2 regions of the Cytobacillus sp. T106 genome follow, and region 2 is predicted to be linked to the other one. Evidence: riboswitches for the same ligand, from Rfam matches in the RefSeq annotation. Region 2 holds a riboswitch; the other holds the start of a gene.
What was found. A riboswitch is a leader RNA that binds a small molecule or an ion and turns the genes downstream of it on or off. The one in region 2 is predicted to bind cobalamin.
Positions count from the first base shown of each region.

Region 1: another riboswitch for cobalamin. It lies ahead of ABU165_RS12730 (ribonucleoside-diphosphate reductase subunit alpha); the one in region 2 lies ahead of ABU165_RS07895 ((2Fe-2S) ferredoxin domain-containing protein).

Region 1 covers NZ_JBEUMK010000006.1:30,608-35,885, forward strand. The annotation lists gene ABU165_RS12725 (ribonucleotide-diphosphate reductase subunit beta) at 46-1,089, opposite strand; gene ABU165_RS12730 (ribonucleoside-diphosphate reductase subunit alpha) at 1,107-3,338, opposite strand; cobalamin riboswitch at 3,473-3,669, opposite strand; gene ABU165_RS12735 (hypothetical protein) at 3,892-4,275, opposite strand; gene ABU165_RS12740 (DeoR/GlpR family DNA-binding transcription regulator) at 4,503-5,255, shown strand; gene pfkB (1-phosphofructokinase) at 5,252-5,278, shown strand, end outside.
Region 2 covers NZ_JBEUMK010000003.1:50,353-55,630, reverse strand. The annotation lists gene pdxR (MocR-like pyridoxine biosynthesis transcription factor PdxR) at 1-543, opposite strand, end outside; gene ABU165_RS07900 (aspartate/glutamate racemase family protein) at 651-1,364, shown strand; cobalamin riboswitch at 1,481-1,665, shown strand; cobalamin riboswitch at 1,787-1,979, shown strand; gene ABU165_RS07895 ((2Fe-2S) ferredoxin domain-containing protein) at 2,111-2,497, shown strand; gene cobJ (precorrin-3B C(17)-methyltransferase) at 2,539-4,176, shown strand; gene ABU165_RS07885 (sirohydrochlorin chelatase) at 4,199-5,128, shown strand; gene cobK (precorrin-6A reductase) at 5,125-5,278, shown strand, end outside.

The sequences.
Region 1 (5,278 bases), on a different contig from region 2:
AAGAGCACCCCTGCAGACAAACAGGGGTGCTTTTTCATGAATCATTTATAAATCATCAAACCCATTATCCACTGTATTCACCTTCACATACTGCCTCGGCTTTTGTTCAAAAAAGTCCGATTTTCCAAGATCGACCTCTTCATAGGCCTTGATCCAGCGAAGGGGATTGGTCCTTGATCCTTCGAATGGGCGGTTAAAGCCCAGCTGGTTGGAGCGGACATTGGCATAGAATCTTATATATTCTTCCACATCCCCGATCAGGATGCCGCTTATTTTATCCCCGATGATGGATCGGGCCCATTCAATTTCAAGATAGGCCGCTTCCCTGAAAGTTGATTCTGCGAATTCCGCCAGCTCTTTTGTGTTCTGCTCAGGATATTCATCAAGGATTTCACGGAAAATTTTAACGAAAAGGTCGACATGCAGCTGTTCATCTCTATTAATATAGTTGATCATCGTGCTGGTAGCGACCATTTTCTGGTTTCGTGCCAGATGATAGAAAAAGGCGAAGCCGGAATAGAAGAACAGCCCCTCTAAAACAACATCAAATATGATGGACTTAAGAAGGCTGTCGACAGTGGGCGACTCTGCAAAATTTCTGTAGCCTGAAGCCACGAATTCATTCCGCTTTATTAGGGCAGGCTCGGTCCGCCAGAATTCAAATACCTCATCCTGCTTATTCTTATCAACAATACTTGAAAGCACATAAGAATAAGAATGGTTATGGATCACTTCCTGCTGGGCAAGGATGATCATCAGGGCGGAGAGGCTGGAATCTGTCAGGTAGTCAGCGACCTTACCGGCATAATCAGTCTGAATGCTGTCAAGCAGTGCCAGTAGGCCGATAATTTTTAAGAAAGCCTCCTTTTCTTCTTCTGATAAATCAGGAAACTGCTTGATGTCCTGTGACATATTGATTTCAAAAGGGGTCCAGAAATTGGCGAGCATCCGTTTATATTTAGGAAAGGCCCATTGAAACCTCACATCGTCCCAGTTCAGGATATTGGAACATTCTCCGTTGATGATTCCAGTAGAGCGGTTTGGTGCTGTTTTATTCATGATTTCTCTCTTATTGACAGGGGTTGTCATCGAATCACTCCTTTTCATTAGCTTGAGCAGGAATCGCAGTCTTCAAAGTCGGAAGAAGTAGAGCGGACATAGTATGTCGTCTTCAGTCCGTTTTTCCAGGCAGACAGATGCAAATCCAGCAGTTCCTTCGCTTTAATATTGTTCTGCACATATAAATTAAAAGAAATTGCCTGATCGATATGCTTCTGTCTTTTGCTGTTCTGCAGGATGCTCCAATGCTGGTCAATCACATAAGCCGATTTGTAGTACCAGGTTGTATGCTCATTCAGGTCGGGTGCCGTTACCGGAATCTTATAATCTTTCTTTTCCTCAGAGTAGAATTTCCTGAATATCGGATCAATGCTCGGGCTGCTTCCTGCAATGATGCTAGTTGATGCATTTGGTGCTACAGCCATCAGATATCCATTTCGGATTCCATTTTTCCTGACAGCCTGCATCAATGAATCCCAATCATGCACAGAATCCAAACTGCTGTATCCCCGGGATGTAAAATATTCGCCTGAATGCCAGTCAGAGCCCTTGAAGCCCGGGTATGATCCTTTTTCCATCGCCAGATTCATGCTTGCTTTAATCGTCAGGAAGGCAATCTTTTCGTACAATTCATCTGCCAGCCGGACGGCTTCTTCGTTTTCCCACCTGAGCTTTTTCAAGGCGAGCAAATGGTGCCAGCCAAAGGTCCCGAGTCCAATTGCCCTGTATTTCCGGTTGGTGGCCACTCCCTGCAGGACGGGAATGGTATTCAAGTCAATCACATTATCAAGCATCCTGACCTGAATGGGAATCAATCTTTCCAATACATGGTCGGCTGCTGCCCTTGCCAGATTGATAGATGAAAGATTGCAGACGACAAAATCGCCGGGAATTTTCTCTATGATGATCCGGCCATCTTCCTCGCGCTGGTCTTTTGTGATCGTTGCGCTTTGATTCTGCACGATTTCAGTGCAGAGATTAGTGCAATAAATCATCCCCAAATGACGATTGGGGTTCTTCCTGTTTACCTCATCACGGTAAAACATGAATGGAGTGCCGGTTTCCAGCTGGCTGATCATAATCCTTTTCATAATATCGATTGCCGGAACTTTTTGCTTCGACAGCCGCGGGTTTGCGACGCATTCTTCATACTTAACCCTGAATGAACCTGCACCAGGCTTTTCATCATAAAAGTCTTCAAGGGAGAAGCCCATAACGCTGCGGACCTCATGGGGATCGAACAAATGCCAGTCCCCGCGGGCTTCTACCGTTTCCATGAATAGATCCGGCAGGCAGACCCCGGTGAATAAATCATGGGTGCGGTAGCGTTCATCACCGTTATTCAATTTGCTGTCCAGGAAGGAAAAGATATCTTTATGCCAGATGTCGAGATAGACGCTGACTGCCCCTTTGCGCTGGCCGAGCTGATCGACGCTGACAGCTGTGTTATTAAGCTGCTTCATCCATGGAAGGACCCCTGATGAAGCCCCTTTAAAGCCTTTTATATCACTGCCCCTGCTTCTGATTTTTCCCAGATAGACCCCGATGCCGCCGCCGTTCTTGGAAAGATTGGCGATATCTGTGTTGCTGTCATATATGCCCTGGAGACTGTCATCTACAGTATCAATAAAGCAGCTTGAAAGCTGGCCCCAATTTTTTCCTGCATTGGAAAGTGTAGGGGTTGCTGCTGTCATATACAGATTGCTTAAAGCCCAATAGGATTCCTTAATGAGGGACAATCTGCGTTCCTTTGGCTCTGAACGGTTCAAAGTCATGCTGATGATCATGAATCTTTCCTGAGGCAGCTCAAAAAGCCTCTTTTTCTTATCCCGGCTCAGGTAGCGGTCAGCAAGCATTTTCACTGCTATATATGTAAAAAGCCTGTCCTTTTCCGGGTCAATATAAGTCCCGATTATATCAATTTCTTCTTTTGTGTAGGATTCCAGCAGGACTGGGGAGTAGACGCCGGCATCGGTTAAATCGGTGATAAGCCCATACAGTGGGCCATAGCTTTCTCCGGCAGTGGAGCGCCGGTGCTCGGCAGCCTTCTCATAAAGACTTGATAAGTACAGGCGGGCGGCCACGTATGTCCAGTCAGGCTCAGCCTCGCTGATCATGGAAAGGGAATCAAGAATCAGCTGGTTTAGCAGTTCATCATTACTTGGAGTGTGATTATCCTGAAGCTGAGTCGCCCTTTTATAAAGCGGCTGAAAATCCAAATGCGGGAAATCAGAATCAATGGATGCCAATGGCAGCGGTTTTGCGGAAGAAATGTTCATAGTCGTACCTCCTGGGTTGATCAGTATTTTGACAATAAAAAAATCCGCCCACAATTTGGGCGGATCAAACGACGGCATAAAGGAAAATAAAACGATTTATACCATCGTTTCATCTTCCCAATCCCCGAAGAACCGAAACTCGTACAAGCATGGCAGGTCTCCTGGCTTGTGCTTCATCCTACTCTGAGCCCTTCCCATATATGCGCCTATTCAGCGTTCATATACAGTGGATGCTCATTTCGTACACACTTACAGTTGCGGGGACAGCTCCGGCGTTGAACCGGATTCCCTATTATGCCCTAAAAGGGCACCATCGCTTGCGGATTCTTATTCAATTGAAGGCTGGTGCCAAAAATCGGCAGCCAGGACGATTATTCGCTAAAATCCCCGGACTCTCTGCAAAAAAAATCGCTTCCCGAGTTTCAGAAGCGAAAAAGGAAAAAGAGACCATAAACAAAATTCATTCACAAGGACAACAATATGTAGTGCTGATTCCTGGTGGATTATCAATATGTTGTACCATGATTGTAGCATAGTTAAAAACCAACAGCAATCATAAAGCGATAAAATAATAAAAATATGGAAGGAGAAGCATGGCGCTCCCTGCAATTAGCAGAATCCGAGCCGTATTTGTCGAAAGCCTGCCGCTATTTTTCCATTTTTTATACCAGCTCCACCTCTGCAGATTTGTCTTATAAAGAAGAAAAAGAAGCATGCATAAAGCAGCAGACTGAATATAGAATGGCAGACCGAACGCTTTGCCTGTTATATCTTCATCTGCCGGAACCGCAAGTTCAAGAATCTTTTCATGGAATGACCCAAAAAGGGCAAACGCAGCAACAGCAATGATGATTACTTTAATCAATTCAAGATAAAAACCGCCAATATTTTTCACTGAGACACTCTCCAAAACATTTATATATTTTTGCTCTTTCATTATAGCCTCCCTTTAGACAGCTAACAAAACATAACGATTATCAAAATAATTAAAATAAAACAAAAACATTCATAAACAATCAAATATTGAATCTATTTGATTGTTTATGAGTGAAAATGATTGATTTTTGAAATCGATTCCATTACAATTGGCTTACATAATAAATCTTAAACTTCTAAGCCAAAAGCCATGAAGCGGCAATAATAAAGAGCTGGGAGGTGACAATCTTGCTGACGCCAGAGAGACATCAGCTCATTCTGCAAATGCTTAAAGAGAAGCATACAGTTAAAATACAGGAACTTGTAGAAATGACAGATTCCTCAGAATCAACCATCAGACGGGATTTATCACAGCTTGAAAATGATAAATTTTTAAAAAGGGTGCACGGAGGCGCTGCCAGGCTGCAGGGAAAGCTTCAAGAGCCGAGCATGGTTGAGAAATCATCCATAAACCGTCATGAGAAGAAGGATATTGCCAAGTATGCAGCAGGCCTTGTAGAAGAAGGGGATTGCCTATATCTGGATGCAGGGTCAACCGTTCAGGAAATGATTCCCTTTCTGCCTCTGAAAGACATTGTTGTCGTGACAAATGGCCTTATGCATATTCAAAGCCTTATGGAAAGAGGGATTAAGACCTTCCTTGTGGGCGGGTATGCAAAGCCGCACACAAATGCCATCATAGGCAGGGGAGCCTTAGCGAGCCTTGGGCAATACAGGTTTGATAAATGCTTTATGGGTGTTAATGGAATTCATCCGCAGTTCGGCTATACCACACCGGACCAGGAGGAAGCAATGATCAAGCAGACAGCTATTTCACTGTCGAGGGAAGCATATGTACTTTCGGATAGTTCGAAGTTTTCTGAAATCGCTTTCGCAAAAATTGCTGAGCTCCATGAAGCCTCCATTATCACAAATGAACTTGATGCAGACAGCAGGGAACAATTTATAAGTAAAACAAAAATTAAGGTTGTGACAGCATGATTTATACATTGACACTTAATCCT
Region 2 (5,278 bases):
GAGCGCCTGCGTGGCACCGCTTGTAATGACAATATTGTCTGCCGTGCAATTCACGCCGCGTGTATGATACAGGTATCTGGACAATTCTTCCCTAAGCTCCTGCAGGCCTGAAGAATCAAGATAGCCAAATTCCTGTTCATCAGCATCAATGCATACATCCTTTGCCAGCTTGCCCCACACTTTTCTGGGGAAATGATCCATGGCCGGTGTAGAAGCTTTCAAGTCTATCATATTCTCTAAGTCATCGTTCACTTTCTCCTTTTCTTTCCGCCGATGGGCCATTTCTGGCCGGAGAAAGGCTGCGCCAGCAGCTATATATGTCCCTGACTTTGGCCGAACCTCCAAATATCCTTCTGATGCCAGCTGGTCATAGACTTCCAGTGTAATATTTCGGGAGACCTGCAAAGAGGCTGAAAGCTCGCGTGTTGACGGAACCTTTTCGCCTTCCTGCAATTCCCCATTTAAAATATATGATCTCAGCTTCTCATAAATTTGCTGAGTCAACGACTTTGGGCCTTCCCGAACAATTTGAAACCACATAATCTTCTCTCCAATCTGTCAACTGGTACTATAAAAGTCATCTAATTGTGGCTCTATTTTCATCCAGTATATCATGATATCTTTACAGTACCATAAGGAGGATGATCGAAATGAAAACAATTGGATTAATCGGGGGAATGAGCTGGGAATCGACAAGCGTGTATTATTCATATATCAACCGCCTTGTCCAGGAAAAACTGGGCGGGATCCATTCAGCCCGCTGCCTGCTTTACTCTTTTGATTTTGAAGAAATTGCTGCCCTGCAAAGAAGCGGGAACTGGGAAAAGGCAACTGAAAAAATGATTGAAGCAGCAAGGTTCCTTGAAACGGGAGGAGCAGACTGCATCGTTATTTGCACCAATACTATGCATCTGATGGCAGAAGATCTTCAAAAAGCCTGCAGGATTCCCGTCATACATATTGTAGAATGCGTGGTTGAGGAGATTAAAAAGCAAGGCATAGAGGCAGTTGGCCTGCTCGGCACCAAATTCACAATGGAGCAGACTTTTTATAAAAAAATCCTTGAGGAACATGGCATTGAGGTTCTCGTTCCAGAGGAAGGTGACCGGGAACGGGTTCATGAGGTGATTTTTGAGGAATTATGCAGGGGTGAATTTAAGGGGGAGTCAAAAACTGCTTATCTCGATATCATTCACCGCCTGGAAAAGAAAGGCGCCCAGGGAATCATCCTCGGATGTACGGAAATTCCCCTGTTGATCAGTCAGGAAGACTGCCGGCTGCCTTTATTCGACACAACTTTTATACATGCATCAAAGGCAGTGAAATTCGCACTGGGAAGTCAATATAATCCTTCGAATTCCTGATAATAGAACTGCTGATAAAGGCATTTTTGCTGAAAAATATCATAATATGTCATATCACAATTGGTAAAACAATACAATACTTGAATTATTAGAATTTTAGAGTAAATTAAGAGAGAATCTAATAGCCATTTAAAAGTGCCCATTTTGACAAATGGGATAATAGGGAATCCGGTTAGAATCCGGAGCAGCCCCCGCTACTGTATATGCTGATGAAATTGCCATCATCCACTGGGAAACCGGGAAGGAGGCAAGAGTAAAGTGACGTATAAGCCAGAAGACCTGCTTTTAAATTTCGTTTCTTATTCTTCGGAGGGAAGGCTGGGAATGATTTTTCTTTCTTTTTTGCATGCCAAAAAATGAACAGGAAATCATCTCGCGCCTTAATTCCGGAATATTGGGATTAAGGTTTTTTTATATGCTGAAATGAATACAAAAACATAGGTGCATGACAGCTGTGACAGGCTGTCGTGCTTAAAAGGGAAGCCGGTGCAATTCCGGCACGGTCCCGCCACTGTGAAAGGGGAATCCAGCTGCAGCAGCCACTGATGAATGTCGGGAAGGCGCAGCCGGGTGACGATCCTGAGTCAGGAGACCTGCCTTGTTTTTTCTTTCTTTAGCTCCTACGGGTCATAGGTGCTGGAAGACATGATGCATAGGCAATCCTTTTTTGCCTATGCCTGCTTCTGGCACTCTGCCCAATGGGGTTGGAGTGCCTTTTATTTTTTCAAAAAGAAGGAGAGATCATGATGACAACCTGGAATCTGACACGGACGAAAAGCCATGTATTGATCTGCAATGGCTCAAGCTGCATGAGAAAAGGCGGCGAAGAGGTGACAGAGGCCATCCGTGATGAAATCAGCCGGCTGGATCTGGATGCTGAGGTGCATACCACCAGGACAAGATGCAACGGGCGCTGCAAGGATGCATGTGTGGTAGTCGTGTACCCTGAAGGAACTTGGTATAAGGCGGCAACTGAGGAGATTGGCCGGAAAATCATCCGGAATGAGCAAGCCCCTGTCTATGAGCTGAGGGAGTCTATTCTTTATGAATATGAGGAAAGCACTTTCGTTAAGGTGAGCGAAGACTCAATTAAAGGGATTGAGAAGCCTGCAAAAGAGCTGAAGGAAGTCTGACCGCTATGGGACAGCCATTTTGCCAAAAGGAGAGGATAGCTGTGAAAGGTAAGCTGCTGATTGTCGGCTTCGGCCCTGGGAATGCGGAACATATCACAAAAAGGGCGAAGGACGCCATTCAGGAAAGTGACTATATCATTGGCTACAAAACGTATGTAGAGCTGATCCGTGATCTGATCACAGACCAGGAAATCATCAGTACAGGGATGTCGGAAGAGGTATCCAGGGCACAGGCAGCAGTCAGGTATGCTGAAGAAGGGAAGAAGGTTGCCGTCATTTCAAGCGGGGATGCAGGGGTCTATGGAATGGCAGGGCTTGTCTATGAAGTGCTGATTGAGAAAGGCTGGAGGGAATCAGACGGTGTCGCCGTGGAAGTGATCCCCGGGATATCGGCCATCAATTCATGCGCTTCCCTGATCGGAGCTCCGGTCATGCATGATGCCTGCACCATCAGCCTAAGTGACCATCTTACTCCGTGGAGCATCATTGAAAGGCGGATTGAAGCGGCAGGCATGGGAGATTTTGTCGTTGCTTTGTATAATCCGAAAAGCGGCAGGCGGACGAGGCAAATTGAAGAGGCACAGAGGATTTTGGCTAAATACCGTTCGCCTGAAACACCTGTCGCCCTGATAAAAAGCGCTTACCGAGACAGTCAAAACGTTGTTATCACCAATCTCAAGGATATGCTTGAATTTGATATCGGCATGCTGACGACCGTGATGATCGGGAATTCATCAACCTTTATTTACGATGGCAAAATGATCACCCCAAGGGGCTATCAGCGAAAATACACTTTGGATGCTGCAGAGCAAAGGCTCCGTCCGCACGAACGGCTGAGGCCGGAAAATGAGCCATGGGCCCTTCACGAGGGGAAAGCGGAGCAGCCTTCCGTTCAAAAGGCTGGTAAGCATAGTGCTTCACCTGCCGAGCTGGCCATGGAAGCACTGGAAAGAGCGTCTGGAAAGTCATACAGAAAACAGGAAGCCCTCAGTCCGTCGCCGTCTATGCTCCATGTTCCGGAGAAAGCCGCAGATACTTTTGAGCTGGCTGTAAGTCCGGGAATCGCCAACAAAAAGTTTACCCCAAAACAAATGATAACACTGGCTGAAGTGGCAGGCGAAGAGGGGACGATGGAATATACACCTCATCACCAGATATTGCTGCGGATCCCGACAAACAATCCTGAGTCCGTCACTATGAAGCTCGAAAAGGCAGGATTCCTTCTGGCTCCGGTTGGAGATGTCTTTCAATTGAAGGCCTGCGACTTCTGTGAAGGGGAAAAAGGCGCTTCCATACCATATGCCGAGGAGATTCAGGCGAAGCTTGGCGGGATCCAGCTCCCGAAAGAGCTGAAGCTTGGATTCAATGGCTGCGGTATGGCCTGCTATGGAGCAGTGAATGATGATATCGGCCTTGTATTCCGAAAAGGCAAATTCGACTTGTTCCTTGGTGCCAAGACAGTTGGCCGGACCGCTCATCCCGGGCAGGCAGCTGCGGAGGGTATACCGCCCGATCAAATCGTCGGCGTGATTGAAAGCATTGTCCGGGAGTACAGGGAAAACGGTCACCCGAATGAGCGCTTTTACAAGTATTTCAAGAGGGCCAGACAAGTTCAGGGCTTTAAGCATAAAGATATCGCTCCGGTTATCGAATTGGAGCCAGCCCCTTGCGGCGAATAACTATACAGGAGGAGAGAAGTTCATGAGAGCAGTATTGCTGGTAGGCCATGGAAGCAGAGATCCCGAAGGAAATGTCCAGGTAAGGGAATTTATCAGGGAGCTTGAGCCCAGGCTCGATTCCTCGCTTTTGGTAGAAACATGTTTCCTTGAATTTGAAATGCCGACAATCAGCCAGGGAATACAAGCTTGTGTAAGAAAAGGAGCCAAGCATATTGTCGTTATCCCGATCATGCTCCTTCCGGCAGGACATTCCAAGATTCATATTCCTGCGGCGATCGATGAAGCAAAAGAGCATTATCCCGGCGTACAGTTTACATACGGCAGACCCATCGGCATTCACGAGGAAACTTTTGAAATCAGCAAGACCCGGCTTGAAGAAGCCGGTGAAAACTGGCGGGAGAGTGAAGAAGGGACAGCTGTCATCCTTCTTGGCAGAGGGGGAAGCGATCCGGACGCAAATAGCGAGCTTTTCAAAATTGGCCGCCTTCTCTGGGAAAAGACCTCCTTTAAGCTGGTTGAACCGGCATTTATGGGTGTTTCAGACCCTCTCATTCAGGAGGGGGTAGAAAGATGCATAAAGCTTGGAGCAAAAAGAATCATCATTCTGCCGTACTTCCTGTTTACCGGTATTCTGATCAAAAGGCTTGAAAACATGATGGAAGGCTTTACAGCTGCCCACCCGGAAATTGAATTCAAGCTTGCCGGCTATTTTGGATTTCATGAAAGGCTGCATACCATTATAAAAGACCGGATTGATGAGGCCCTTCTAGGGGATGTGAAAATGAACTGTGATACATGCCAGTATCGCCTCGCGGCAATGGAGCATATCGATCACCACCACCATCATGACTATGATCACCATCACCATCATGAGCACGGCGATCACCATCATGACCATGCCCACACCCATGCCGGAGAAGAGCATCAGGAAAAAGAGGTTCAAAAGATATGATCCTCTGCCTTGCCGGCACCAGTGATGCAAGAGAACTGGCAGTGGAAATGAAAAAAGCAGGCTACGATGTCATTACTTCTGTCGTGACTGATAACGCTGCGCTGGAGTTGGAAAAGAAGGGGCTGGAAGTACGTGTCGGCAGGCTGTCAA